2 linked regions of the Pseudobacteroides sp. genome follow. Each later gene encodes a partner of the first gene's protein in a complex. Links are inferred from orthologs where the notes say so. Each region holds a gene or a part of one and is shown on either strand. Other genes may lie near its edges.

Region 1 (14,830 bases):
GTAACCTTTGATATTGGTATAATAACTGTTCCATCCGGTGCCTGAACCGCATCACCTACAATGGTATTGACATCTACCATTTCCTTAATGTTGCTCATCGCAGTATTCATAAGACCTTGTATTGGATGTTCTGCCAAACAAACCACCGCCTTCCAACAATTTTAATATAAGTAAAAATACCACTCCAATAATATGCCCCATTCTTATATTAAATATGCATAAAATATTAGCATCAAAAACTATGCGAGAAAAATTACTGTTAATTTTTATATATTTATTATGTATTGGAAAAGCCATTGACAAATTTGAATAAATTACACCTGTGACCATCCATGCCACGCCTGTCATAATTCCTGTAATCGATGCATCTCCAGCTCCAATGGTCATTTCTACGTTAAATTTCCTTAATTTTATTTTGGATTTCAATTTCTTTATTACATAATTAATTAATAAATTTAACTTATCGTATTTGTTCTTGAAATAGTCTATCCTTTCAAATATTTCGTTAATTCCCTTACCTAATCTGTCGTCATGTTTTACATCCTTAGAAACCTTTCGTTGTTCAACATCCTCATCGTTTTGTCTTTTCTTTTTTTTCTTTATTCTTTTCATCTTAAATCCGTTGTTTCTTATTCCCATAAGTGAAACTTCATACTTAAATTTTATTCCCTTTAAAGGGGAAAAGGAAATAAGGACATGGTCGTCCCATCCATTCCTCACATATTCCACTATTACTTCGGTATTTAGGAAGTATATTATTATTGAAATTATTATAAATATACATAAAAAAATAGCTAAGTAAAGCATAAATCACCTCACTTAGCTATTTTTCCCACAATTTCGCTTATTTATTACACTTATTAACAAATGTTCTACATATTACTCTCATCTGCTTCATCAATGCTCTGGACCTCATTTAACTCAAGCCTTGGTAAATCGGTTATTGACTTGAAGCCAAAGCTTCTTAGAAACTCCTCGGTGGTCTCGTACAATACAGGCTTACCTGGTGCATCAAGCCTCCCGGCTTCCTTTATCAGATTTTTATCTAAAAGCTTTGATATCGCACTATCGGAATTTACACCCCTTACCTGCTCAACCTTAGACCTTGTAACAGGCTGATTATAAGCAATTATAGAAAGTGCTTCAAAGGCCGCCGTGGATAGCCCTTGCTTTTGCCTTGGTTCAAAGAGCTTTTTGATAAAGTCATGATGCTCAAACCTTGTGCAAAGCTGGTACTTGCCATTTATTTCACGAAGCATTATTCCTCGCTTTGAACTTTGGTAATTTATTACCATATTACCTAAAATTGCCTTAACAGTCTTCTTGTCTAATTCAAGAACTTCCGATATTCTGTCTAATGTTAAGGGGTCACCTGCCGCAAAAAGCATTCCCTCAATAATAGCTTCTATATCCTTCTCTTCCATAAAGTCCTCCAGTAAACAAACTCGCAAAGTGATTTTGCAATATTGGTTGTTGTTGCGAGGCATTTAAAGCTCAGTCGTCACTCTCATCGTTTTGAATCAGTTCTTCTCCGCCGCCGCAGTGATATATCTCGATATCTGCAAACTGCTTTTGCTGCTCCAGTTTGACCTTTTTCAGCTTTGAAAGCTCCAAAATTGCAAGAAATCCAGTAACAACTTCAGTCCTTGACCTTTTATCCAGCGTAAAAATATCTGAAAAAATAAGCTTTGTTTTCCGGAATAAAAGCAGTAATACCTCTCTCATCTTGGATTTCAAGGATACCTTTTCATGCTGCATTATTGTGGCCATTTTTGTAACTGTATTGTTCATCTTCTTCCTGTTTTTTTCAAGAAGCCTTATATATACCCTTCTTATTTCTTCAGGTGACAGCTCTAGGACTTCCTCTTCCCTCTCAAACTCCATGACCTCAGGAAGCTTATAGTAGATCTTTTCCCACTGAGACTCATTGAGCCTTAACTGCAGCGAAAAGTCCTTATACTTTTTATATTCGATAAGCTTTAATACAAGCTCTTCCCTAGGGTCAATCTCTTCAGGAGCATTTTTCTCCTTTTTATCAGGAAGCAACAGCTTTGACTTTATATGAAGCAGGGTAGCTGCCATCACCAAAAACTCGCTGGCAATTTCCAAATCAAGCTCCTTCATGGCAAAAAGATATTCCATATACTGGTCAGTAATTTCATTAATTGGTATATCATAAATATTTATCTGGTTTTTTTCGATAAGATGGAATAGAAGGTCGAAAGGACCTTCAAAATTTTGAACCTTTATTTTACATGCATTCGTTAACGCACTCTCCACGAAAATCCAACTCCATATCTTATTCCCAGTCTATTTTTAGTGCATTCCTTACATCTTCCATTGTACTCCTAGCAATCTTCCTGGCATTTTCATTTCCTTGCAATACAACTTCTTTGATATAGTCTGGCTTATTTAATATTTCCTGTCTTCTTTCATATATAGGAGTCATGTAAGCCAGCATTTTTTCTGCAAGATTACGCTTACACTGAACGCAGCCGATTTTACCGCCTTTACAATTTTCTTCTATTTCCGATACCTCCACCTCATTAAATACCTTGTGGAAAGCGTATACGGCACATACGTCCGGATGCCCCGGATCGTCCTTCTTAATCCTTTGCGGATCGGTTATCATTGTCATTACCTTTTTCTTTATGTCATCGGGACTATCAGAAAGAGCTATTGTATTGTTGTAGCTTTTGCTCATCTTTCTACCGTCGAGTCCCGGTAAAACCTTTGCTTTTGTCAATAAAGGCTGGGGTTCAGGGAATACCTCCCTAAAAAGGAAATTAAACCTTCTTGCTATTTCCCTTGTCAATTCGAGATGAGGAAGCTGATCTTCACCAACAGGAACATAGTTTGCTTTATAAATGAGTATATCTGCTGCCTGCAGGCATGGATAGCCTAAAAAGCCATAGGTGGTAATGTTCTTGTCCTTCATCTGTGCGAGCTGATCCTTGTATGTGGGACACCTTAAAAGCCATGATAATGGAGTAACCATGGAAAAGAGCAAATGAAGCTCGGCATGCTCTACAACGCTTGACTGTAAAAATATATTGCATTTTTCCGGATCAAGTCCTGCACTTAAGAAATCTATAACAAGGTTATTAATATTGCTTTTAATATCGTCTGTATTTTCATATCCTGTAGTCAATGCATGCCAATCGGCTACAAAAAAATAGCAGTCATAATCATTCTGAAGCTTAACCCAATTTTCCAGGGCTCCGAAGTAGTTCCCCAGATGAAGAGCCCCCGTAGGTCTCATTCCGCTTAATATCTTACCTTTCTTCATCAATCCACACTCCGTTCAAATATGCTCTTTATATATTAGCATATTGTATATGTCATTTACAATTAAAAGTTCACTCTTGTAGTTTAGTTTTCATATAATAGGGAAATTATTAATATTATAGTTATCGCATAAAACAATCATAGATTAAAAACGATTATCTATTATTAACGCTTTTAAAATAGATGGTGATTAGTTGTTGATTTAAATATAGACATTTTTTTATCCAGCTGATAGAATAATTAGTATTATTTATAATAGAATTTCAAATAAAATTTCAAGACAAGGAGATTTTTAATGTTTGACAGAACTGTTCAGCAAATGATAATGAGCATACCGGGGATTCTTATAGCTTTAGTAACCAGCGGCTTTGCTCAAGCGTATATGGCAGATAAACTTGGTGACAGAACCCCGAGGTATGAAGGAAGGCTAACTATAAACCCTAAAGCACATGTTGATCCCATAGGCTTTATAATTTTTGTATTAATAGGATTTGGATGGTCTAAGCCTGTTAATATAAATCCCCGGAATTTCAAAAACATGAGAATTGACGATTCACTGGTTTCTGCTGCAGGATTTATCGGCAACCTGCTTATGGCAGTTCTTTTTGCACTTATAATAAAAGTTTTTCTAATATTCAATGTATTCAATGCTTTAGGTAACAATGTCGGACTTAATTTGATACAAATCTTAGATTATGGGATACAATATAATGTAGTATTTTTCATTTTAGGAATACTTCCAATTCCTCCATTTCCCGGTTCAAGGATACTTGAAAATCTTACGGATATTGAAAGATTTGAGATCTATGCAAACATTAAGAGATACAGTTTTATTATCTTTATGCTTCTTGTTGTAACTAACATATTAGGTAAAATCATATCGCCTCCAATCGTTTATATTTACAGTACAATACTTCAGATATTCAATATAAAATAAGAGGCGGATATATCGCCTCTTATTTTTTCTATATTTGTTATTATCAATTATTATTTCATGTTGTTCTTTACATTACTTGCCTTTTTCCATTTAGCCAACAAATCTACTAAATAATCGTTTTTAGCCTTCTCATCCAAATCAGGTCTAATATCTTCCTTAATATCACTTAATAGCAGCTGCTTTTCAGGAGTCTTCTCAATGACCTTTATAATGTGATACCCCCATACAGTCTTAACAAGCTCGCTTACTTCCCCTACCTTCATTGAAAAAGCCGAATCCTCAAATTCCTTGACCATTTCACCTCTGGAGAAGGTATACCCTTCCGGCATTTGTCTGGCACCGGGATCCTCTCCATGCTTATCCATGAGATCATCAAAATCCGCTCCATCCCTTATGCTCTTTAAAACTTCTTTTGCCTTCTTTTCTATCTCTTCCATTTTTTCTTTGGGGTAATCTTCACCTGTTGCCTGATCCCTGGTCATGAACAATATATGCTTTGCCTTTATAGTTTCGGGCTGAACAAACGATTTCTTATTATCTTCATAATACTTTTGAAGCTGCTCGTCTGATGATTTCACGTTCTCAACAAGTGCATTCAAATATTTGGAGCTTACGTAGTTAGATTTAACATATTGTACAAACTGGTAGAAGGACACCTTATCCTCAGACAAAACACCCCTGAATTTTTCTATGCCGCCATAGCCGCTTACCATCCTGTTGATGTATGTATTTATTTCCTCATAGTCACCTGCCTTAAGCTCAGACTGGCTTTTGGGCATATTTATCTTAATCAGGGCTTCTTCTACTATGTAATCGAATGCCTTCTGCTTTAAGTTTTTGAGCTCACTAGCCAAATTCTCTTTAGGTGTAGACTGTGTGACACTTTTACTCTGGCTGTTATAGAAAAAGTCATATTCGTTTTTATATAATGGCACCCCATTTACGGTTCCTATGACAGGGTTGTCCATTTTAGATATGGAAATAATGTTTTTTGCCGATATATATTCGATCTTTTTATCGAACATCTCCATAACATATCTTATTGGCACATAGGACTTGCCCATATATATGTATGACTCTAAAAGCGTGTCCAGGTTATCCATCTTAAAATTGTATTGTCCCGGCTGAATCTTTACAAGCTCTAGAGAACCGGTCTTTTTTATAAACTTTTCCGCACCTTTAAGGGTAGTTTTTTTAGTCCTGTCAATATTTACTGTCTTTGTCTTAACATCTGCTTTGTAATAAACATTCAAATAATAGGCCAGATCGGATATAGCTGCATAGTAGCGGCCATTTACTTGAATTGTCCTTATATTCAGCGGCTTGTTATCCATTACTACAGAAATATTTGTGATTGATCCTATTTCGTCAACAATGGGCTTCGGCGTAGGCGAAGGTTCAGGTGAAGTCTCTACATCCTTTACAGGTGTAACAACCACGGTATTTGTACTGTAGACCTCTTCCTGTACGGATTTATTGGTATCGTATACATCACCCGTAACGGTTTGCCCATTGGAATTCAAGACTGTGGGCTTTGGTTCTGCAGCACTGCTTCCATCCCCTGATGCACTCATATTAGAAGCCAGAGACAAACTGCAAATAGCTGCCAAAAGCAAACATGACACTTTTTTTCTAAACATAATTTACATCCCTTTCATTGTGCATTTGCACATAAGTTCATACTAAGGACCTTTTATTAATGGCACCTCTAGTCCAAATGTAAGATTTATAAGAACTTTTAAACTAGATCATCAGGAATTATATCATTTCTTACAATATCCTCATAATCCTCGCCTTTAACGATTAGTCTTGATTTACCTTCATGAACCAAAACAACCGGTGGACGAGGTATTCTGTTGTAATTGCTAGACATTGAATAGTTATATGCTCCTGTAGCCATTACAGCTATTATATCACCTGATTGAACTTTTGGGAAATTAATATCCTTTATAAGAATATCTCCAGACTCACAACATTTACCAGCTATAGTGATCAATCCATTCTTTGGTGCATCAAGTCTGTTGGCCAATACAGCATCATATGGTGACTGGTAAAGGGCATACCTTGGATTGTCCGCCATACCTCCGTCAACGGATACGTAGGTCCTGACATTCTTTATTTCTTTTACTGCACCAACCTTATAAAGCGTTATCCCTGCTGATGCAACTATTGATCTGCCCGGCTCCATAACAATATACGGCAATTTTATCCTCTTATCCTCGCAAATGCCTTTAACAACCTTTGAAACAGACTCTATATAATTGTCATACTCGATGGGATCGTGCTCAGGAATGTATTTTATACCGAACCCTCCACCAAGGTTAAGCTCTTCGATTTCGATTCCTGTCTCAGTTTTTATCTGGCTGATAAACTCAAGCATAACCTTTGCTGCAAGTTCAAATGGACCAAGATCAAATATCTGCGACCCTATGTGGCAGTGAACACCTACTACAGAAACGTTTTTAAGAGTTGATGCGTACTTTATTATTTCCAGGGCTTCACCATTTTCCAGTGCAACCCCAAATTTGGAATCAATCTGTCCGGTCTGAACAAAATCATGGGTATGAGCATCTATTCCAGGCTTTATTCTAAATGAAATACACGCCTTTTTCCCTTTTTCTCCGGCAATTCTGTCAATATTTTTTAGTTCTTCAAAGTTGTCTACAACTATTCTTTTTACGTTTTTATCAACGGCCAGCTCAATTTCCCCGACTGTCTTGTTGTTTCCGTGAAAATAAACCTTGTCCATAGGAAACCCGGCCTTATAAGCCGTATAAAGCTCTCCACCCGAAACAACGTCTATTCCAAGACCTTCGCTGTCAACTATCTTGTATATAGCCATTGCACTAAAAGCCTTACTTGCATAAAGAACCATTCCATTACCGTTATAATGCTTATCCATCGCATTTTTATAGATTCGGCAATTTTTCCTAATCAATCCTTCATCCATTACATACAAAGGAGTACCATACTTTTCTACTAATTCTACAGCATCGCAACCCCCGATTTCCAAATGATTTGCACTATTTGTTTTTAAAGCTTCAGATACAAACATATTTTCACCATCCATTAAATTTTAATTATAACTCTCTATTTATAAGCATTTCATCTTTATTAAAATGTTAGCATTTAAAAATGCAAGAGTCAATATATTATCCTTCATTTTGCCTATTTTATATCCTTGTTCATTCTTATAATTTCTTCGAAAAATTCATAAGGATTTTTATCATTTATTTCGATATTGAATTTGGAATGAAAGTATTTGTTCAGGTGGTAAGCAAACAGGCTTTTCTTACCTCCGAGCTCTTCTTTCCTCTCCATAAACTCCTTTAAAATTCCAAACTCATACTCACTTACTGGATAGATATTTGCTCCGCTATGATTTATGCTAAAATTGCAACCTGCCAGAATATCATTTGCAGTTAAAGGCCTCTCATTTTTTTTGTTTTTTATTACAATAGTATTTGCAGCAATATCACCGATTCTTTTATAATTCTTATTAAAAACCATAATAAAGGCTCCTGTTAAATAAAAAGAAGGTAAAAAATCAATAACCCTCAGTATGTTTCTCAGTGCTGAGTCAAAAAACGTTATCGCTTCTCCGGTCTCTTTGATAACCATAAGGTTGAGGAGCCTTTTGCCGGGTGACTGACCATTTAGAATCAACTCAAAGAAAATAAAATATCCATTATATATTGCAAATATCAATACAATACTAATTGCAATAATATACGAATCTATTTCTCCTCCTTCATAAATCGAAGTACCCGATGAATAAATTATAATAATGACAACGATTATGGCAAGACATTGTATTATAAAGTCTGTCAAAAATGCTAAAAGCCTGGAGCCTAAACCTGCCAACTCAAAATCAATAAAAACATTTTCCGGAGTGATTACATCTTTTATTCTTCGCATAAAAAGTTCCTTTCGACTGTAAGACACTTTATTCTTTATTAAAAGTGATAAATGCAAGACTATAACACTTTTAATTTTGATTGTAACTAAGCACTAATTCTGTTACAATTATTCCTGTCAGGAATATTATAAAACAAAATCAGGGTGTTTTCCATGAGAGAAGAAAAATTTATTAATGATAACTCATATATTTGGAGCAATTTAGAATCACTGCTTCATAAGCTTAAGGCAAGAAAGCTTAAGACTCTAAGTAAATCCGAGCTAGAAAGCTTCATAACGTCCTATAGGATTGTATGCAGCCATTTATCATATAGCCGGACTTTCTTTGGCGAATCCAAAACAACAGAATACTTAAACAGTCTTGCTTCGTCAGCCCACGGCCATATTTATTCAACCAGATCCTCAGGCTTTAAAAAAATATTTTCATTTTATATTAAAGGTTTTCCCGAGTTATTGAAGGATAACGCAGCATATATGATTTTATCAACAGCCTTATTCATGGCAGGAGTTATTTTCAGTTTCATTATGACTGTAATAAATTCCGATAATGCACCTGCTTTTATTCCTCCAGAGCTTATCGAAGGCGTGAAAACTCTCAATTCAGGCAGAGGATCATGGGATAGTGCAACACAATCCGCATCAATATTTACAAATAATATAGGTGTAGGCCTCAGGGCTTTTGCACTCGGAATAACACTGGGTCTGGGCACTACTTATATCCTTATTTTCAATGGATTTATTTTAGGCAGTGCAGCAGGACTTGCTTTAAATTACAATGTAACCTCCATATTCTGGTCATTGATTCTGCCCCATGGAGTACTTGAGCTTTTCTGTATATTCGTATGCGGTGCTGCTGGCCTTATAATAGGTAAATCAATAATCAATCCTGGGATATACTCACGAAAGGATTCCCTTATAAAAGGCGGCAAAACTGCCGTATATCTCACCTGCGGGACAATCCCGCTGTTTATTATAGCAGGAATTATCGAAGGCTATTTTACTCCGTCAAATGCTTCAGTAGAAGCCAAACTGGTATTTTCACTGGTTTCCTTTATACTAGTATGCCTTTATACGGCCTTGCCTTTTATAATAAGAAAAAAGCTATCTAAAGATAGTGCAGAGTAAATTGTTATATTTATTATCCCAATTGCATCATTGCTTTCATGTTTAAATATTTGTTCACTACCTCCATTGAAAGCTTATCCGGAGGTATATCTATGGAAGCAATTCCAGCACTTTTAAATATTCTTTGTATTTTTTCTCTTTCATCAATTTCCCTAACCGCTGCACACTTGTCATAAATATCAGTAACATTACCAATCTTATTTTCTGCCATTTCATAGACCCTCATGTCCTTTATGGTTATTACAAGGGGTATATGATTTCTACCTGTAGTCTTCAGGGCTTTAACTAAAGCCATTGCCTCCTGGGAGTTAAAGAGATCTGTAAAGATGCATAAAAGACTTCTTCTTCGCTGATGTTTGCCAAGGTGAAAAAGTGCATTATCATAATCTGCAGTGACAAAGTTTTCTTCTACATTGTACAGACTATCTGCGATTATGCCAAAATGTGTCATGCCTTTGCCTGACTTCACAAACCGCTTTACATCCTTATCGAATACCAGAAGTCCTATATTATCTCCCTTTTTACCGGCTATCTCCGCAAGCAAGAAGGCAGAATTTATTGCATAATCAAGTTTTTTGATATAGTTGATCTCAGTATTCATAACCCTGCTGGAATCAAGCATTATATATACCTGCTGGTTCCTTTCAGGTTCATAATTATTTACTATCAGCTTGCTTGACCTGGCTGTTGCAAGCCAGTTGACTTTTCTGTAGTCGTCACCCTCCGAATATTCCCTTAGACTTTCAAACTCGGTACCTATTCCATAGGTTTTCATTTTTTTATTGCCTATAAGCACAAGATTCTTTCTAAGGGATGCAAAACTGTACCTTTTTAAATCCTTAAGGTTTGGATAAACCTTAAGATTCTCTTTTGTGTCAAACCTCCTGTACTTCATGCAAAGCCTGAGTATGCCCCTATACCTTATATTTATATCCCCAAAGGTATACTCGCCGCGTTTTTGAGGAACAACAATATATGAACCGGAATTTTCATAATGAGGTATTGATTTAATATTAATAGTACCTCCAGCCACATCCATATAGCTTGGAACCTCGTCCCTCGCCTCAATATTGAGAATATGACTGCCATTGTTCCTTACGAGGATTTTGATAGTATTCTCCGACCCCATTGACAGCTTCCTGTCACACTCCCGTCTTATTTCAAGCAAATCTGCCCCTGGAGTTATTATAAAGTCAACAACAAGAAGACCTAACAATATAAGGTTATACAAAATAAAAATATATAATGATAATCCGAAGAAAGCACCTAAAACAATCGGTATTATCCCCAGAATTATAAAACCTGCAAAGGTTTTGCTAAAAGGCATGTTTATTCTCCTAACCAAAACATTTTCCTTGATTTATAATAGTCCTTATCTCGGAACTTCCACTTTACCTAAAATATTTTTTATAACATCATCGCTCTTCAATCCGTCTATACTGGCTTCAGGTTTTAAAATCACCCTGTGCCTCAAAACCGGCGTTGCTATGTCCTTTATGTCTTCCGGCATAATGAAATTACGCCCTTGCATGGCAGCCAGGGTTTTGGCAGCCAGTAAAATGGAAATGGATGCCCTTGGGCTTGCTCCAAGTATCAAACTTGGGGAGTTTCTGGTTGCCCTAACAATAGATGTTATATAGTTTATTATTCCATCATTGGCTTCAACCTTTAATATCTCTTCCCTGCACCTCTTGATGTCCTCAAAATTGCATACTGCATTTATATCGGCATCATCTATCTTTGAGCTTGTAAAGCCCATTTTAAACTTATCTAACATCATATTTTCAAATTTCTGAGGCATATAGTCAACTGTCAGCTTCATCATAAATCTGTCCAACTGGGCTTCCGGAAGAGGATATGTCCCTTCATACTCAACAGGGTTCTGAGTTGCCACTACAACAAAAGGATCACCCAGCCTATGGGTCTCTCCATCAATGGTTATAGCCCTTTCTTCCATTGATTCCAAGAGTGCTGCCTGAGTTTTGGGAGGTGTTCTGTTTATTTCATCCGCAAGGAATATATTGGTAAATAAAGGACCTTTTCTAAGGTAAAACTCTCCCGACTTGGCATCATATACTTTTGTACCGGTAATGTCAGCCGGCATAAGATCCGGTGTAAACTGAACCCTTTTAAAATCGGCCTTGATGGTTTTTGCTATGACCTTAGCAGCAAGGGTTTTAGCAAGTCCCGGCACCCCTTCAACCAGAATATGTCCCCCCGAAAGTATAACCACAACCATTTGCTCTATAAGGGCATACTGTCCCACCACAACCTTGGAAACCTCATCAATTATTTGTTTAGCCTTTATTTGCGTAAATCCCGTATTATCTTTATTACCAACATCAAAATACCCTTCCATTATTTTATCTCCTCTCTTATTTTCTCAATCCATTTTGCAAGAAATACAAACTCATCCATATTTCGATTATCCGACTCTATATATCTTTCACATTTGTTAAACCCTGTCTCAAGATCCAAACCACGAGTCCTTCCGTCAAATGCTGCTGCCTTGACAATCTCCGCACCATCCGGTACTGCATCCATACCCAGATATTTCGCAAGATCCAGTTTAAGTCTTTTAAACATCACTTCAAGGACATAGGAGTTGGCTTTAGAGACCTTGTAAATATTGGATAACGCGTGAATATTTTCATTTTCGGCCCTTTTAACGGTTTCGAATACAACAACAGGCTTTCCAAGTCTCTTTGACATTGAAAGGAATAGAACTCCAAAGCCCAATACAATCTGAATGAATACAAGCACTCCGCTAAAACCGATAAGATCTCTAACAGTAAGACCTTCCCCTATATTGTGGTAGTACTCGTTAAAATACACCACTCTATTGCCGATTTTATCTAAAATATCTATAAAGGAAACAGCACCGCTCTTATCCCTCAACCCCTCATTCACAAAGAATTCGGTGCTTTTGCAAGCATACATGGTGCCTTCGCCTACTTTGTATGTTGTCCATTCATTATATGATTGAACTTTTCCGCTGTAAATTGCACCCAGGTCTTCAAGAAGACCGCTGTTCTCTTCAAACTCATCATAAATAAGAACAAGGGTATTTCCTCTTTCAAACCATTTTTTCATGTACTTGATCTCTGTTTCCTCATGCAGGGTGTGATAATCAGGCTGTATAATCACCATAGTCACAGAATCAGGCATAAACCTAATTGTTTTCTTGTATCGTACTGCTTCGTATCCCATTTTTTCCGTCAGTAGATACAAAGCCTTTTCCCCCTCAGGATCTACGCTGTATGAAGTATATTTGCCATACTTCCTTCCATCCTTCATTCCTGCCGTAATGATTCCTACCAGCACCAAAAAAGCGGCTATCAATATGAAAATAATTATTTTTGAAATAATCTTCTTATTTCTCATGAATTTACCTCCCCTATTATAGAGGAATATTCGAGAAACCATTTATCAAATAATTCCTTGCTCAAATTCCTGTTACCATACCAGCATCTGTTAAAAACCCTGGTAAACTCCAGAGTTCTTTCTAAATGAATAAAATCTTTCATGGTTAACTCATTCATGTACTCCTTATTTGTCTTTGCCTTGTTTATCAATATGAGATTCTGTTCATTTAGTTTAAGGATAAGTGACAGGTACAAAAAACGTATTCCCTGCCTGAAATCACCGTTTTTATAAAACTCCATAGCCTGAAGTTTTACCTCCTCAGGATCCTTAAGCTGACTTAAAAGTTCGGAATCTTCCTCTTCCTTAAGCCTTTTGTTATTTCTCCTGTATTTCATTATCAAATAAACTATCGCTGCAACCATCAGAATCAAAAGAATAGAAACAAAAATATAGAATATAATCCCATGCCCGGAGAAATTAACCCGGGGCTTAATGGGCAAATCCCCTGTGGGAGGTTTCCATTGCCCTAATGCTCTTCTAATCCTATCTAGTATGTCCTCCACAATATCAGAAAACCTTTCCAATAGGGTTTTCTCCTTGTTTGACTCTTGAAACTCCTTTGATGAGAATATGTCGTTCAAATGGTCCTCAACCTGCTGCTCCCTTTCCTGTGTCATGGCAAAAGAAGAGCACGGTAATAATATGTTTAGTATTATCAAACATGTCGAGACTATAAAGAATATTCGAGCTATCTTTTTTCTTTTTTCTCTATCATTCATGAATATAATGTCATGCATTAATATGAATACCTCGGTTTTTATATTTTTACTTCATAGGTAATACTGTTACATTTTATACCTATTTATTATCTCCTGCCAATAATTTATCCACCTTTACTTCCAAATCGAATCCCTCATTATTTATCTTGCAGTTGATAAAAATTATAGTAGTAACAGTTGCTAAAAATGGGTAAAAAAGTGCATACCCCAACTGTATAAAAGAAGTGGCAGCAAGCTGTATCTGTCTGTATAATTCATTATCGGCAAAAGAAACAAGGACAGTGATCCCTACTGATATGGAAGGTATAAACACATATATAAGCCCTCCGGCTAACAAAGCAAAAAATGAATTCCAGAACATTTTCTTTGTTAATTCGGCACTTCTTGCTATCCCCTCTGTTGCTCCTTTATTTTCAACTGCTATGGCCTGAACACCTAGTCCGAATTTGATGTAAAATAGTCCTAAACCCAGCAAGATACCAAACACACAAGCTATCAACAATACAACACCTAGAAAAATCAGAATACCTACCATAATGCGACCTGCTCCTGCAAAAAATGACATCCCTGCTCCAAACATAAACAATCCGATAATAAGCAGCAAATAGAACACAAATACTATTCCCATAATTGCACCCGACATTATGAGGTAAAACAGAAGCCTGTATCCTAGTATTTTAAATATTTTCTTAAAACTATCCCTTATAACCTCTTTTAAAGCAACACACTTATCATTGACAACATCGTTATATACAACTTTAGTAATAGCTGCCTGCAGAACACCATTTATCGTGAGAAAATAGCATGCATAAACAAAAAACAATCCTATGCTGACAAGCATAAAAGCTATAACAAGCGAAAAACTTGGTTCACCTCCAGATGTCAACCTATTGAGGTCATTAGATATGTATCCTGATAAAAACACATATAAAAGGGCAAAAGGAACATACATAATAAGTGTCAAAACTGTAAGCTTTTTTGCGTTTCTTTTATATACTTCAATGGAATAATCAACTATATCTGCTGCCGACATTTTTTTCAGTCTGGTTTCAATATCTCTCATTTAAACCTCTTTTCATAGGAATAATATAAGTAAATGACACTATAAAACATTTTACTATTTTTTAGTTAGAGACTCAATACAAATAATAAAAATAACTTTAATATAAAAGGACTGCTCTTTTGAAGAGGCAGCCCTTACTTAAACTCAATTGATATATATTATTTACGCCCGATACCAAACCATCCGACAACCATCCTGAAAAAGAGACGGACAAATGATGCCTTTTTTACTTCAGTACTTGCCACTATATCTTCTTTTCCGATTACTTTACCGCCGGCCTCAAAGGTTATCTCTCCTATTTTTTGTCCTTGTTTGACCGGTGCTTCAATAGACTCAATCATCTTTACATTTTGC
Region 2 (16,033 bases), on another replicon or contig:
TCAGGCTTATTGCTTTTTTTGTAAGACCCCATATCTATGTAGGACCTGCCAAAGTTTAATATTCCTGCTGAAATCACATTAGCCGCGGCAGGAAACAATGAATAGCTTTCGTTTCTGATTAATTCACCATTGTTAGGACATGATGCATCCCCAAAATTATCAGACCCATCTTCGGATATTACTTTCAGTACTTCCTGATTGTATCTCATGTTTACTTGGAATCCATTGAGGTTTTTAATATTATTGACCTTAACAGTAGCTTTTATGACATCCCCAACCTTAGCCTCTGTTTTGTCAAGCTCGATACCAATACTCGGAAGTGAATCTGCAAAAACAGATGTTACAGATAAACTGGTAAAAACTAATACTAATGCCAAGACCAACAGAATTCGACTTTTCTTCATATGACATCCCCTTTTGAAAAATTATTTTACTATATGGTAATGCACTTTTAGATTGCCGGCACAAAGTTGTAAACCATCGCCGACCACCAAGCCTGATGCTTGTCTTATTTTGGGTGATAGAAAGAAATGATAGGTATAAAATGGAATAACTTGCAAGCATCTTTACATATTAATGTTTAAAGTCCATTGTCCATATATTATGATTATACCTCGAAAAAAGGAAAGTCGCAATTTAAATATTAATAAATATGGTATATTAGAAATAAGCATTATATTGATAAGTATATATTACTTGTTGATGTGTTAGTATTAATTAGTTATAATTACTTTAAAAGAAGAAAAGGAGCGGACATGTTTCAAGTTCTGTATCAGTTATTCTTAAGCAAAACCAAATCAGAAAAAGGCAAAGGCGGCACAAACAAAAAAAACTGCCGATTTTGTAACAAAAAGTTTCCTGCGGGTTACAAGTACTGTCCATATTGCGGTACCCGGCAGGATCAACAACCTTATAAAGCTAAGGATTAAGAAATAATGGGAGGATGCAATCGGTTTGAAGATTTTTAGGCTTAATATATATAACAGAATATTAATTATATTACTGCTAATTTTATTCAATATTAATGCCCTGTTTCTTCCTTTCAACCTTGACATCTTAAACCAAGCACCCAGCACAAATGACGTTATATTATCGCTTACTCATAATGTTAGCTTTCTACCGGTAAGTGATACTAAAAAGCCGGCTTTTAAGCATCTATCATCCAATCCTTTCTTTACATGCATTCCTTTTGCCTTCTTTATCTATGTCCCGCAATTACATTCTGAAAAAAGGAACCCCTTCAATTTCCGTCAAAAGATAGAAAGAATGCTTTCCGATTATTTTCACGGTACCAAGTACAAGCATATAACCTCTAAAATATAAGTACACTAAGTTAATAGATTAATTTTACTATTAGTCTATGTGTATTGGAGGTGATAAGATGGATATAACAGTTATAGTTGTAATTGTACTTGTTGTAGTTTTTTTGGTTGGCGGAACTATAATCGGTCACTATGCCAATAAGATTAGTGAAAAAGATGCTGAGTCCATGAATAAAAATAAAAAAGAATAATAAATTAAAAGTGATAAATGCTAGATTATTGACATTTTAATATAAATAAAGGGTAGGCAATTGTTAATAATAATACCAACAATATGCCTGCCCTATCCCAAATCACCCAAAGGAGGTCAATTAATGACAAAAAAAAAGCGAGTTTTACGATTAATCCAAAAATACATCTTTTTACTTCTAGGTTCAACTTTAGCTGCAGCTGGATTGGAATTCTTTTTGATACCAAATAAAATTATTGACGGCGGAATTGTAGGTATATCAATTATATCCAGCTATTTATCCGGGATACCTCTTGGGTTGTTTACTTTTTTCTTAAATATACCTTTTCTTATATTTGGTTATAAGCAAATCGGCAAGTCTTTTGTGATATCATCAATTTTTTCCATAACTTGTTTTTCCTTTTTTTTATCAATATTCCATCCTATTCCAAGTTTAACCGACGATATTTTGTTGGCAACGGTATTCGGGGGGATTATTCTGGGAGTGGGTGTCGGACTAATCATTCGCTTTGGGGGATCATTGGATGGAACCGAAATAATTGCTATTGTTTTAAATAGACGGACTATATTATCTGTTGGTCAAATTGTCATGTTTTTTAACATATTTATTTTAAGCAGTGCAGGTTTGGTTTTTGGATGGGACAGGGCTATGTATTCAATACTGGCATATTTTATAGCTTATAAAGCTATAGATATCATCATTGAAGGAATAGACGAAGCAAAGGCAGCAATGATTATCTCCGACTATACCGATGAAATTGCAGAATCCATTATGGCCAGACTGGGAAGAGGTGTTACCTTCCTAGAAGGAAAAGGAGCTTATGAGGAACAGCAGAAAAACATAATTTATTCTGTAGTTACACGTTTGGAAATAGCAAAGCTAATGGCTATTATTAATGATAAAGACGAAAACGCTTTCGTAACTATACATGATGTATCTGATGTTATGGGGGGAAAGAACAAAAAGAGAGCAATCCACTAGCAATATAATTTTGCATAAAATTTAATGTTGTCATGTAGAATTATATTGTAGAATAAATCATAATTTTTAAGGGGCTGTAGCACTAGTGGTTAAATAACCGCATGTACACACAGCCCCTTAATGTGTTTACAGGATATTACCTTAAGTCTTCCATGAGCTTATCGAGTTCATCCATTTGCTTCCTCAAAGCATCATACTTCGATAGAATCTGGTCTATTACCTGCTGTTTATCTCCTGTATTACCATTTTGTGAGGGGTTCTTGGCAGTATCCGTCCCAGGCTCCACGTTATCTGCAGGTGGTATCTCCTTACCATCCACCACAGGGCTTGGATTTGCGGAAAACATATTATTAAGTGCACTCTTTAAATCGGTGCCGATTCCATACCTGAATTCGTTTCCTTCCTGATATCCGGTTATAATCCTTCTTACCTCAGGTATTGCATTACCTGTGGACCTTATATATATAGGCTCAACATAAAGTATGCTGTTCTCTATAGGTATGACCAGGAGATTTCCCTTAAATACAGCACTTCCGCTTTGACTCCATAGAGTTATGTCCTTTGAGATAGAGTCAATCTGATTAATCTTTACCTCAACCTGATATGGACCGAATATATTCTGTGCCTCATTAGGGAATGTAAACTGTATTAGGTGCCCATAGTTTTCCATTGAATTTCTTACAGAGAGCCACGAGCCTAGATTATGCCTTTCGCCTGATGGTGTAAACGGCCTCATCAGTATAAGCTCTTCTTTTTTACCGAATTTACCCGGAAGCTTTATCATATTATAGTAAGGTTCAAGAATTTCCTCACCTGATTCTTTGTCAGGAATTGATGCCAATTTCCATAAGTCCTGACCTCCGTAGAAGTTGGTTATATTTTGATCGCTGTCAGGCTTTATATGGTATTTCTTTAACACCTCGGTCTGAAGCTTAAAGAGATATTCTGGATATCTCATATGATTTTTAAGGAATTCCGGAAGCTTATCGATGGTGTTAAAAATACCTGGATATATCTTGTTGTATACCTTTATCATAGGATCATTATTATCGATTATATAATAATCCGTTGCACCTGTATAGGCATCGATAATTATTTTAACCGAGTTTCTTATATAGTTAAATCCTCCGAAATCCTGGGAATACGGAAATAGATTGGTGGTTGTATATGCATCCAAAATCCATTTGAGCTTTCCGTCATCCGTCAGCAGTATATAAGGGTCATTGTCTACCTTTAAAAACGGTACCGCCTTTTGTGCCCTATCCACTACCTGCCTGTTCAAAAGAATCTTTGAATTTGATGTTATATTGCTGGAAACAAGGAAGTTGTAATCATGGTATTTAAGTGCAAAAAGCACCTTGTTAAAAAATCCGAGTTTAATTCCGCCGCCGTTTACAGTGTCGTAACTTACCTCGGTTTTTCCATCATAATCTGTTTCCTTCAGCTTGCCTTCCGAGGCAGGATTAACAACAACATAGTCCTTTGTGAGTTCTCCAAAGTAAATTCTAGGTTCTTTTATTTTAAGCTCGGTTTCCTCATTCTGAAGTCCGCTGATTATGAATTCAGACTGACCTTCTCTGGTGAACCTGTTAATTGGGTTCATTACAATACCATAACCATGAGTGTATTTAAACATCATATTGGTATATGACTTTGACTGAAGCAAATCCTTGTTGATTTCCCTGGCGGATATAAAAACGGGTGTCTCCTTGCCGTTTATATTGTAGTTGATTATGTCTCCTTCATGGAAGCTGTAGAAGTTTGTTAATCCCTGAAGCTGTTTGTTGCTGTCAAGGGTTGCTTTATAGTCCACAACTCTTATGTTGTCTACGGTTTCCTTGTTCCTTTCAATTATTTCAGGCTTTAAGGGCTCAAGGTTAAAAGGATAGCTTTCAATATTATCAATATTATATGCTTTTCTTGTCATAGTCATATTGTTTTTAAGGTAATTTCCTTCTGCCTGTATCTCATCAGGCTTTACATAGGCAATCTGGGTTATTGCTGCTATGATGCTAACCACAATCCAGACAGCCGGATATACTGCTATAGAAAACCCCGCTATCCTAAGTTTGCCACGCCAAACAGAAACAAATGTCACAGCCACAATCGCAAGAAGCAAAAACGGTGCAACGGTAAAGTAAAGCTTCCAGATATTATTTGCGATGTATCCTGCTCCTAATAAAGATCCTACGCCTCTTACATTTGCAAAACTTCCAAAAAGAAGCCCTTCTTTTTCAAATGTATAGGAGACTGCTTTTATAAGGAAAAAGATTGCAATGTTTATTATATTGTGTCTTACAAGGCTTTTAAACTTCAGGTCCTCAATGTTGATATTCTTATAAACCGTAACAAGTGAAATGAGATAATATGCTGCGGTATAAAAAATCACAAAAATCCATAGATAAGATACAAAATCATAAAGAGAAATGAGAAACGGCCTCTGAAAAACATAATACCCAACATCTTTACTAAAAAGCGGGTCTTTTAGGTTAAAAACCTCTGAATTAAAAAATGTCATAGCCTTCTGATAGAAGAAGTCTCTTGTCATAAATGCCCCTAAGAGAGCGATTAGAGCGGCTATGGATAAATTCGGAAACTTGATATTACTTTCTGTACCATTTTTCTTTAAAAATTTTATTAATATTTTTTTAGTGAAAACATTGGTTATACTAATAGCAGCAAAAATCAATATAAACGAAAATGCTCCGAAAATCAATTTGTATTGAATGTTCTTGATATAGATGCTTGAAAGCTTTTTTCCTATCTCGTTTAACTGGATAATATCAAGATAAATGCCGGCAGCTACAACCAGCCCTAATATTACAGCAAAAATAGCAATAGCTCCAATTACCTTTCCTTTGATCTTTTTTGCTACATTCCTGATTTCGTTCCTGTCATAAAAATTATTAAACTCATTAATATCCATGCCAACTACGACCTCCTTTTTTGAATTTCCCGGCATTAATTGTTTTATGTGCTGCTAATCCTATTCCTATTCGCCCATTGCCTTAATTATTAGCTTTTTCTTCCTGCTTTAAATCCTAAGAAGTCCTTCAAGCCTTGTCATATCATCATAACACGGAATAAGCTTCCTTACTTCATCCACCTTATCCATGGTTATGGTGCTGTTTATTATTCCTTCTTCATCATCAAGCTTATCGGAAACCACCCCCCAAGGGTCTATTATGGAGCTACAGCCTGCAAATTCAATCGAATCTACCCTTCCTGTCCTGTTTGATGCAATTACATAAAGCTGATTTTCAACAGCCCTTGCCTTTAAAAGAGTATTCCAATGCTCCTGTCTGGGTTTTGGGAATGCGGATGAAATCAGGATGGCACTGCATCCATCCTTTAGGTAGTTTCTTCCCAACTCGGGAAATCTTATATCATAGCATATCATTATTCCGATTTTAATGCCCTTTATAATAAAAGATTGGGGCTTTGTCCCAGGTTTAAAGTAATGGTTCTCCTTACTTAATGAAAACAGGTTTATTTTCCTGTATTTTTCAACCACTTCACCCAAATCATTTATTATATATAATGAATTATAAAGTGCCTCACCGTTATTTTCTGTAAGACCTGCCGCAATAAACATGTTATTGTCTCTTGCAATCTTTGACACCGCATCAACTGTTTTTTGAGTATTGATTTTCAGTGTATCCAAAGAGGCAAGATCATAGCCTATGTCAAAAAGCTCAGGAAGAACCAGCATTTGGGTATCGGTCTTCCTTGCTTCTGATGCAAAATCTGCGGCCTTATTTAGGTTAAACTCTATATCACCAGGCTTGCAATTCATTTGTACGCATGAAACATTTAATTTATCACCCATAAATCCACCTTATGAAAACAGTGCTTCCACAAATTCCTTCGCATCAAACTTCTGTAAATCTTCCATCTTTTCTCCCACGCCGATAAGCTTAACAGGAATATCCAATTCTGATTTAATTGCAACAATTATTCCACCTTTGGCAGTTCCGTCTAATTTTGTCAAAACAATGCCTGTTATGTCGGAAATCTCATTAAAGGTCTTGGCTTGGGAAACCGCATTCTGACCTGTTGTTGCATCTAGAACCAACAGGGTTTCACGTGAAATACCTGGTAATTCCCTGTCGATTACTTTGTATATTTTTTTAAGCTCGTCCATAAGATTCTTTTTTGTATGAAGTCTTCCGGCAGTGTCGCATATGAGAACATCCGCTTTTCTGGATTTGGCTGCCTGAATTGCATCAAAAATAACTGCCGCAGGATCAGATCCCTCAGCTTGCCTTATCAGATCAACTCCCACCCTGTTGGCCCAAATCTCAAGCTGGTCAATGGCTGCAGCCCTGAAAGTATCTCCAGCTGCTAAAATAACCTTTTTACCCCTCTGCTTTAAGAGATTTGCAATCTTTCCTATAGAGGTTGTTTTTCCTACACCGTTAACACCCACAACAAGAATTATGGACGGCTTGGACTCAACATTGAGCTCTGAGTTTTCCTCGGCAAGTATCTCTGCAAGCTCTTCCTTTAAAAGCTCCTTAACCTTCATTGCATCAGTAACCCTTTGCTCTCTTACCTTCTTTTTAAGGTCCTCGATTACCTTCAGAGAAGCATCTACCCCAATATCTGAAGTGACAAGTATTTCTTCCAACTCATCAAACAACTCGTCATCAACCTTACCGAATGCAACTAATACCTGGTCAATCTTTTCTGTTATACTCTTTCTTGTCTTGGTCAATCCTTCTTTAAGTCTGTCAAAAAAACCCATACGTCATCTCCTTTGTGACTCTTTATCTTTTTTTAAGTTATTTTTTGATTGTGCTAACTGGCTTTTTCACCCATTCTCATTGACACAATCTTTGATACACCATGCTCCTGCATTGTTACGCCATAGAGAGTGTTTGCAGCTTCCATGGTACCCTTTCTGTGGGTTACCATAATAAACTGGGTATTAATTGTATACCTCTTAAGGTATTCTGCAAACCTGTAAACATTGGCGTCATCGAGAGCAGCCTCAATTTCGTCAAGTATACAGAAGGGGGTAGGTCTGAGCCTTAATATGGAAAACAGCAGTGCTATTGCGGTAAATGCTCTTTCTCCACCCGATAAAAGCATCATATTCTGAAGCCTTTTGCCTGGAGGCTGGACTTCTATTTCGATACCGCTTTCAAGTACATTTTCCATATCCACTAAAATAAGTTCTGCCCTTCCTCCCTCGAACAACTCGCGGAATACTATATTGAAGTTCTCGTTGATAAGCTTGAATTGTTCTAAAAACTGCCTCTTCATAATGCTTATCATTTCACTTATAACCTTCTTGAGTTTTTCCTTTGCCTGCTCCATGTCATTTCTCTGGCCCGACATGAATTCATAGCGTTCCTTTGTCTTTATATATTCCTCAATAGCCGCAATATTAACAGGGCCTAATGCCTTAATGTCATTTTTTATCTCGTTTATCCTTTTTTGTGCCTGAGGAATGCTTCCTATATCCTTCTTAAACTCCATGGCATTGGTATAGGTCAGCTCGTATTCGTCCCACATCCTATTCTGTATCACCTCAAGCTCTGCTTCAACCTTGGCCTTTCTGACTTCTACCCTGTTGTAGTCCTCTTGAAGCAGAATGATGTTTTTGTTGGCGTTTTGTATCTGGTTTATGGTGTCGGACAATTCCTCCTCCAATACCTTCTTTTCTTCAACCGCCTTATCAATCTGGAACACCTTTCCTGTTTTTTCTTCCTCAAGTGCCTTAACTCTTTTTCCAAGGCCTGTATTTTCAGCCTTTAAACCTTCTATCTCGGACAGGTATTTTTCCTTTTCACCTGTCTTCCTGTTAGCACTCCTGCCAAGCTGATCTCTTTCCTCTATTATTCTATGAAGAGTCTCTTTTACAGCTTCAAGGCTCTCCTTAACGGAGTTTACAGATATTTTAAAGTTCATAATATCATTATGGAGAGTATCCCTTAATGTCTGGTCTTCCTTATGCTTTTCCTGGTGCTTTGATATTATTTCCTTTGTGCTGTTAATGTCATTTTCAATGTCGGTCAGTTCCTGATTGTATTTTTGAAGCTCAATGTCTGTATCCTGCTCCTGTTTTAAAAGCTGTGCCTTTTCGTCTCTCAACATATCCGCCTTGGCATCGGCCTTTCTAATGTTTTCCTCTATTTGTGCCAGGTGGCTCTCATCCCTTATTTTTATAAGCTCATTGTTGTTAATATTCTTTTCCTCATTCGATATATCATTTAAAATCTCCTGAAGCATGTTTGATGCTTCATTTATCTTTGTATCAAGAGATTGCTGAATCAATGCAAGTTTTGAAATTTCGGTCTTTAATTCGGTTATCTCCCTGTTCCTGCTTAATATTCCAGGCCCTGCATTATCAGTGCTACCTCCCGACATGGAACCGCTGGTGCTTAGTATATCACCTTCTAAGGTTACAATCCTGAAGCTGTATCCAAACCGTTTGGCTATCCTGATACCTGCATCAAGGTTTTCTACTACAACAACCTTACCAAGAAGGTTTAGAATTATACCGTTAAATTCACTGCCGCACTTTATAAGATCGGAGGCAACACCTACAAAACCTTGCTGGCCGCGGACCTCATTTAAAATATTGTTATCTAAATACCTTCCCTTTACTGAGGTAATTGGAAGAAATGTAGCTCTTCCAAGCCTGTTCTTTTTCAGGTATTCTATAGCCCTTTTTGCATCTTCTTCACTGGATGTCACTATGTTTTGAAGTGCACCGCCAAGAGTCATCTCTATTGCAGTTTCATACTTCTTGTCAACTGTTATAAGCTGTGCAAGTGCACCATGAATACCATGTCCGAACTCTTTGGATTGCTGGCAGGCCTGAAGCACAACTTTAACACTCCTATTGTACCCCTCAAGCTTATTTTCCATATCCTGAAGCATTTTGTGCCTTGAGGACTTGAACTGGTAGTCATTTACCACTTCCGTGTGCTTCCTTCTAAGGTCGGAAAGTGCAGCTTCACAATCCTTCCTTTGATTTGAAAGCCCGTCAATTTCCGACCTGGCTTTGTCAATAGCAGCCTTGGCCTTGTTGATGTTTTCCTGTATGTCTTCCTTCTTGATTAATTCCCTGTCCTTATCCAAAGCAATCTGGTAAATTTCCATTTCAATACCGTGCTGCCTCTTTTTAAGGTTCTCAACATGAACCTTTATATTTCCTATCTGGGACTTCTTATCGGAAAGAAGATCGAGCTTGTCCATTATACTGTCCTTAAGGTTTTCAATATACCTTTGATTCTCATCCAATGTCTCATTTAAGGCTGCCATTTTCTCTTCATGTTCAGACAGCTTACTGGAGTATTCAGCCATCCTCTCGGTCAAATAATTGATTTTATCGTTTTTAGCTGCTTCGTCTTTATTGAGCTGCCCTATCTTGTCGTTTATTTCAAGTAATTCAGCATCAATTCTCTCTATATTCTGATTGAAGTTATGAATTTTTTCATCGTTTAACTTTATCTCGGAACTGCATTTTTCCAAATTGTTCTCAAGGTTGTAAAACTCCTGCCTGGCATTCTCCAATGTCTCTTCCATTACCTTCATTCTATCAGTCTTTTCTTTGTTTTGCCTTGTAATGCTTTCCAGGTTTAAGTTTTCGTTATCAATGCTTTCCTTTATCTTTAAATACTGTTCTTCATGCTCCTTAATCTTTTCCTTGAATCTGGCTATACTATCTATATAAACATTTATTTCCAACTCTTTTAAAGCATCCCTGTATGAAAGATACTTTTTTGCTGTCTCAGACTGTAATTTCAGCGGCTCAAGCTGAGTTTCCAATTCATTTATTATATCATTAATTCTTACCAAATTCTGCTCAGTTAAATCAAGCTTTTTCTCAGCTTCCTGTTTCCTTACCTTGTATTTCATGATACCGGAGGCTTCTTCAAAGATATGCCTTCTTTCCTCCGACTTGGTACTCAATATCTCGTCAACCCTGCCCTGTCCGATGATTGAGTAGCCATCCTTGCCTATACCGGTGTCTAGGAACAGTTCATGTATATCCTTAAGGCGGCACAGAGTCTTGTTTATAAAATATTCACTTTCACCTGAACGAAATACCCTTCTTGTGATGGTGACCTCATCAAACTGGATTGGAAGAGTATGGGAAGAATTATCTATGGTAAGCGAAACCTCTGCAAGCCCCATTGCTTTTCTGTGCTCGGTTCCTGCAAATATGACATCCTCCATTTTGGTTCCCCTAAGGGTTTTGGCACTTTGCTCACCTAAAACCCATCTTACGGCATCAGCTACATTGCTTTTACCGCTACCATTCGGACCTACAACAGATGTTATTCCTGAATTGAATTCAAGATTAATCTTATCTGCAAATGACTTAAAGCCTTGAATTTCTAACCTTTTAAGGTACAATTATCAACACCTCGGCCTTTGGTATTTATCTATGACTTAGGAACAAAATCTATGGTGATTTTGTTCTATATTCCTAATAATTTTAACATAAATCTATATTTATTCAAGAACAAAATCACAGAGTGATTTTACAGCCTTGATCTCTGTCCTTTATGTTCCAGGATAAATTGTGATATATCATACATCGTTATTTTCCAAATTTTTATTGACTGACTACCAGTCAATGGAGTATAATTAAATTACTGATTGACACTCAGTCAGTCACGTATCCATACAAAGGAGATAATAAAAATGGTAAGAATCTCAAAGGATCCGGAAGAGAGAAAAAACGAAATAGTAGATGCTGCTGAAGAGCTGTTTCATACAAAGGGATACGATAAGACATCGGTAAGTGATATCGTTAAAAAGGTAGGTGTTGCCCAGGGTCTCTTCTATTATTATTTTAAGTGTAAGGATGAAATACTAAATGCCCTAGCGGAAAAATACCTCAGCTCGCTGATGAAAAAAACCAGGAAGGTTACGGATAACCCGCAGTATGATGCTGTCACGAAAATACATAATCTCATTGAAGAGATGCTTGATGTATTGGGGGTCAGAAAAAAAGGTATGATGAGCCTGGCCAAGCACTTCCATAATGATGATAACATGGTAATGCATCAGAGAGTGGCAAAAAAGTATGTAGAGCTGATGACTCCAGTGGTTGCAGAGGTTATCAGACAGGGAATCAGGGAAAAAAGCTTTGATACGGAGTACCCTGATGAAGTGACCGAAACTCTTCTTATGTGGGCCGGTTTGCTCCATATAAACATCAAATTTCCATTAGAGTACTCAGAGGCATTAGAGAAGAGGATTATGGCCATAGAGGATTTTGTGGAAAGGCTATTGGGTGCTAAAAAAGGTACAATGAACTTTGTTCAATTTGGAAGGTGGTTAAAACATGACTAACACAATATTTAAGCTTGATAGGATTATGAAGGAATACAAGTCTGGTGATGTTTCGGTATTGGCACTAAAGAACACATCCTTTGAAATCAAAAAGGGAGAACTTGTAGTTGTTTTGGGTCCGAGCGGATCGGGAAAAAGCACCCTCCTAAACATAATCGGTGGGATGGATCTTCCTACTGAAGGACATGTGGTTTTCGACGGCGAAGATATTTCAACCTATGACAATAAAAAACTCACTCTTTTCAGAAGAAACAAAATAGGCTTTATATTTCAATTTTACAACCTTATGCCCAATCTCACCGCCAAAGAAAACGTGGAAATATCCACTGAAATATCTAAAAATTCATTAAGCACAGATGAGGTTTTGGAGAAGGTGGGTTTAAAGGACAGGAGCAATCACTTCCCAGCCCAAATGAGCGGTGGTGAACAACAGAGAGTAGCCATAGCACGAGCTATAGCTAAAAATCCTGATGTGCTTCTATGCGATGAACCTACAGGTGCACTTGATTATTCTACAGGCATCAAGGTCCTTGCACTTCTTAAAGAAATTAATAAAACCATGGGAAAAACCGTCATTATAATAACCCATAACCAGCCTATTGCTCAAATGGCAGATAAAGTGGTTAAAATGCGAAGCGGAGAAATTGCAAGCATTTATGAGAACAAAAATCCCGTTGATCCTGAAACTATAGAATGGTAGATACATTATCCGGGAGGGTGATTTAAATGAACAAGCTAAACAAAATGCTCATCAGAGAAATATTAAAAAACAAATGGCAGTTTATATCAGCAGCCTTGGTTATTTTTGCAGGAATCACCATATTTACTGCAACTATAATTTCGTATAGGAATCTGAAAAATTCAATGGATTACAGTTATGAAAAGTATAGATTTTTAGATTTCCAAGCAAAGACTGTAGGTGCAAATATCACAAGTGACCTTATAGAAAAGATCATGAAGCTGGACGGAGTGGAAAAGGTCATGGGAAGACTTACTGCCGATGCATCAGGCAATTTAAAGGGTAAGCAAAAGCTTTCGGTAAGAGTCCTATCAGTTCCTGATCAGGGTATGCCCCCCATAAACAGCATCTCAGTAATGTCAGGTAATTATCCTGTAAGCAATAATGAATGCCTCTTATCAAACAGGTTCGGTAAGTACCATGACATAAAAAACGGAGATACAATAAGCATTTCCATAAATAATAAAGACTTAAGCCTTAAAGTGGCAGGTCTTGCACTGGGCCCGGAATTCTTCAAGCTCATGAAGTCCCCCTCTTCCCTTTCTGACTCCGACGGAGATTTCGGGCTGGTTTTTATTAGAGAATCCAAACTCTCTTCAATGCTCAATTCAAAGGGAAACTACAATGAGGTTCATATTATTTTTTCCAAAGATGCTAATAAGGAGGAAGTTATTAAAAAGACAGAAGAACTCCTAATGCCCATAGGCTTAATGTCATCAACAGAACGCAGCAGGCAGCTTAGCCATATTATGGTCAGTGACGATATTGATCAGATCAAAACCCTTGCAGCAGTAATCCCAGTACTTTTTTTATTGGTGGCAGCAGCTATAATATACATAATGCAAAAAAGGATAATTGCAAATCAGCGGGTAATAATCGGGTCTCTTAAGGCTTTAGGCTATGGGGACATAAGAATACTTTTTCATTATATTAAGTTTTCTGTTTTGCTTTCTCTAATGGGCTCAATACCGGCAATACTTGCAGGCACAATATTAAGTAAGATTATGACCTATGAAATGTACCTTAAAATGTATGAGTTCCCCAAGGTAATAACAAGCTCTAGCCTTGATCTCTTTGCTGTTTCAATTCTGTTAAGCCTTTTGTTTTGTGTGGTCGGGAGTCTAAATGCAGCAAAAAAGATTCTAAAAATTGAGCCTGCACAGGCAATGCGGTCTGAAGCACCAAAAGCAGGCAGGCGGATCCTTGTTGAAAGATTGACTTTCCTGTGGAAAAGGCTTGATTTTGGCTGGAAGGTTACTTTAAGAAACGTATTCAGAAGCCGCCAAAGATCTCTTTTGACCGTAATGGGATTTGTATTCTCCATCATGCTTTTTGTTGTAGTGTTTTCTGTAACCGACACAGTAGACAATGTACTCGACTTTCACTTTAATACTCAACAAGCTCAGGACTATACAGCAGATTTCAAACAGCCACTTCCCTTCCAAAATGCTGTGAATTTATCAAAAAGAAGTGGTGACTCTAAGGCTGAACCCATTCTTGAACTCCCCATTGAAATTAGTAAAGAAGCCCAAAAGAGGGATACCAAGCTGATAGCAGTACAAAAAGATATGAAACTTAACAAATTGATTGATGATAATGGTAATAATATGGCTATTCCTGATGACGGTATACTTGTAGCCAACGGCATTGCCAAAAAGCTGTCTATAAAAAAAGGAGACTTTATAAAAGTAAAACTATACTACAAAGAGGCTAAAGTGGTAACTTTAAAGGTTGAGGGCATAATAAAGCAAGCAATTGGTTTTAACTGTTATATGAACATTGATGCAGTCACAAGATATTTAAGTGCACCAAAATATGCTACCGGGCTGCTGGTAAAAACATTGGATAGCAACAAGGAACCATTGGAAAAAAGTCTTTTAAACATACCTGAAGTAGAATCTGTTGAAAGCCGCCAAAAAGCATTAACCACCGTTAAGTCTCTTATCAAGCTTATTTACATTTTCGTGGGATTTATGGCAGTATTTTGCGTGATAATGGGCTTTTCAATCATTTTCATAACAACAGTTATCAACCTTACAGAAAGGACCAGAGAGCTTGCTTCTTTGAAGGTATTAGGCTATTCTGATAGAGAAATAGGCCGGACAATATTCAGAGAAAACATAATTCTTGGAATCATTGCTCTTATACCGGGCATTTTATTTGGTATAACACTTAGCAATCTTATTATCCCCGAGCTTAACAGCAGGCTCATGTATTTGGAATCGGTCATTTCTGTTAGGACATATACAGTAACCATATTAAGTGTATTGTTATATATTTCCCTTGCACAGCTTACTATCAGAAAGAGCATAAAAAACCTTGACATGGTGGAGGTTTTGAAAAACAGAGAGGCTTAATTAAATGGTATATGAAACTTAACAATTCTCCAAAATTCTCCAATTGTAAAAAAGGTATCCTGCAGCACCTTGCTTAATGAACTGCAGAATACCTTTTTATTTTGCATCAATAATAAGTATAAAACTATTCCAATGCCTGCCTGTTTGTACCGTCTGCTTTTATCCTGTAAAGCTTATCTCCGTCCGATGCATTTCTATAGTAAATATAATTATCTACAATGTTTATATCAGGGTAATTATTATCCATTACGCTGTCCGCTGTTATTTTGGTCCTCTCGGTACCATCTGTTTTGATTTTATATATGCTTTTCTGATCATATGCATTTATATAATATATCCAATCACCTACTATATGTTCATTATGCCTATACCAGAAGCTGGCTCCCCCATTGCTGCTATGTACAAAACCTGCCGGCTCGTCAGAACAGATATCTACTCTGTTATTCCCGTTAAGATCTGATTTTACAAGTCTTCCCCCAATCCCATAATTAAAAACCTTATAATACATAGTTTCGCCTATAATATCAACCCATAAAGCGGAAACATCTGAATTAACTGTTGACTGGTTAGATCCATCCAGGTTCATTCTCCATATTTTATTGTCTTTGATATAATAAATACTTTCCCCTGCTATTTCTATTTCATTTGCTTTTCCATCACCAAGTTTGCTCCTTGATGTACCATCAGTCTTTATTTTATAAATATTATTCCCGTCAGTTTCGTTTATATAGTAGATCCAGTCACCGTGGAGCAGGATTTGATTCGCCTTATCACCGCCAACATTTGTTTTTTTACCGTCAAAAGATTTTTTAATTATGTTCTTTTTATCATTTATAAAAAAGTACTGATTATCCGTTACAATAGCATTTCTTTTCTCCCTGTTTTGCAAATCAAATACAGCTCCATCAGTAGTACATTGAGGATATGCTTCCCTATCCCATATGTAATTAAGACCCATTTGTTTATCCGATAAATTGAAATAATAGTAAGTTATATCACTTCTTCCGTTTTCAAGATCCCTGTCATCAAATGTCGGATCAACTTGGTAGTAAGCCCCATTTATTTTGACTATATTCCATGCGTGGAGTGTTCTTTTTGGGTCCACAGAGCCGTTTATGTTGTCAG

The links.
Region 2: the proteins of VIO64_RS18435 (region 1) and smc are in contact, whole or in part, in a crystal structure (PDB 3ZGX), measured with the Bacillus subtilis proteins. The link is inferred for Pseudobacteroides sp. from one-to-one orthologs.

What each region holds. Positions count from the first base shown.
Region 1 is NZ_DATCTU010000112.1:135,917-150,746, reverse strand. What follows is about bases 388-3,307. They hold VIO64_RS18435 (segregation and condensation protein A), read right to left. Parts: upstream 2,281-3,307; coding sequence 1,495-2,280; downstream 388-1,494. Other genes in these bases: trpS (tryptophan--tRNA ligase), read right to left, coding at 2,300-3,289; scpB (SMC-Scp complex subunit ScpB), read right to left, coding at 873-1,424; VIO64_RS18445 (DUF2953 domain-containing protein), read right to left, coding at 388-807. In the rest of the region: ytfJ (GerW family sporulation protein), read right to left, coding at 1-137; more of VIO64_RS18445, read right to left, coding at 85-387; VIO64_RS18425 (site-2 protease family protein), read left to right, coding at 3,584-4,225; VIO64_RS18420 (peptidylprolyl isomerase), read right to left, coding at 4,276-5,865; lysA (diaminopimelate decarboxylase), read right to left, coding at 5,964-7,280; VIO64_RS18410 (RDD family protein), read right to left, coding at 7,394-8,143; VIO64_RS18405 (stage II sporulation protein M), read left to right, coding at 8,297-9,268; VIO64_RS18400 (DUF58 domain-containing protein), read right to left, coding at 9,282-10,595; VIO64_RS18395 (MoxR family ATPase), read right to left, coding at 10,641-11,627; VIO64_RS18390 (DUF4350 domain-containing protein), read right to left, coding at 11,627-12,652; VIO64_RS18385 (hypothetical protein), read right to left, coding at 12,649-13,431; VIO64_RS18380 (hypothetical protein), read right to left, coding at 13,493-14,476; VIO64_RS18375 (D-alanyl-D-alanine carboxypeptidase family protein), read right to left, coding at 14,635-14,830. UniProt on the Bacillus subtilis protein: Participates in chromosomal partition during cell division. May act via the formation of a condensin-like complex containing Smc and ScpB that pull DNA away from mid-cell into both cell halves.
Region 2 is NZ_DATCTU010000004.1:74,495-90,527, forward strand. What follows is about bases 7,095-11,217. They hold smc (chromosome segregation protein SMC), read right to left. Parts: upstream 10,868-11,217; coding sequence 7,295-10,867; downstream 7,095-7,294. Other genes in these bases: ftsY (signal recognition particle-docking protein FtsY), read right to left, coding at 7,095-7,241; VIO64_RS00445 (TetR/AcrR family transcriptional regulator), read left to right, coding at 11,159-11,217. Also shown: VIO64_RS00405 (cohesin domain-containing protein), read right to left, coding at 1-404; VIO64_RS00410 (hypothetical protein), read left to right, coding at 756-929; VIO64_RS00415 (hypothetical protein), read left to right, coding at 1,382-1,513; VIO64_RS00420 (YitT family protein), read left to right, coding at 1,637-2,494; VIO64_RS00425 (UPF0182 family protein), read right to left, coding at 2,631-5,420; VIO64_RS00430 (nitrilase-related carbon-nitrogen hydrolase), read right to left, coding at 5,529-6,323; more of ftsY, read right to left, coding at 6,333-7,094; more of VIO64_RS00445, read left to right, coding at 11,218-11,812; VIO64_RS00450 (ABC transporter ATP-binding protein), read left to right, coding at 11,805-12,512; VIO64_RS00455 (ABC transporter permease), read left to right, coding at 12,539-14,908; VIO64_RS00460 (stalk domain-containing protein), read right to left, coding at 15,033-16,033. UniProt on the Bacillus subtilis protein: Required for chromosome condensation and partitioning.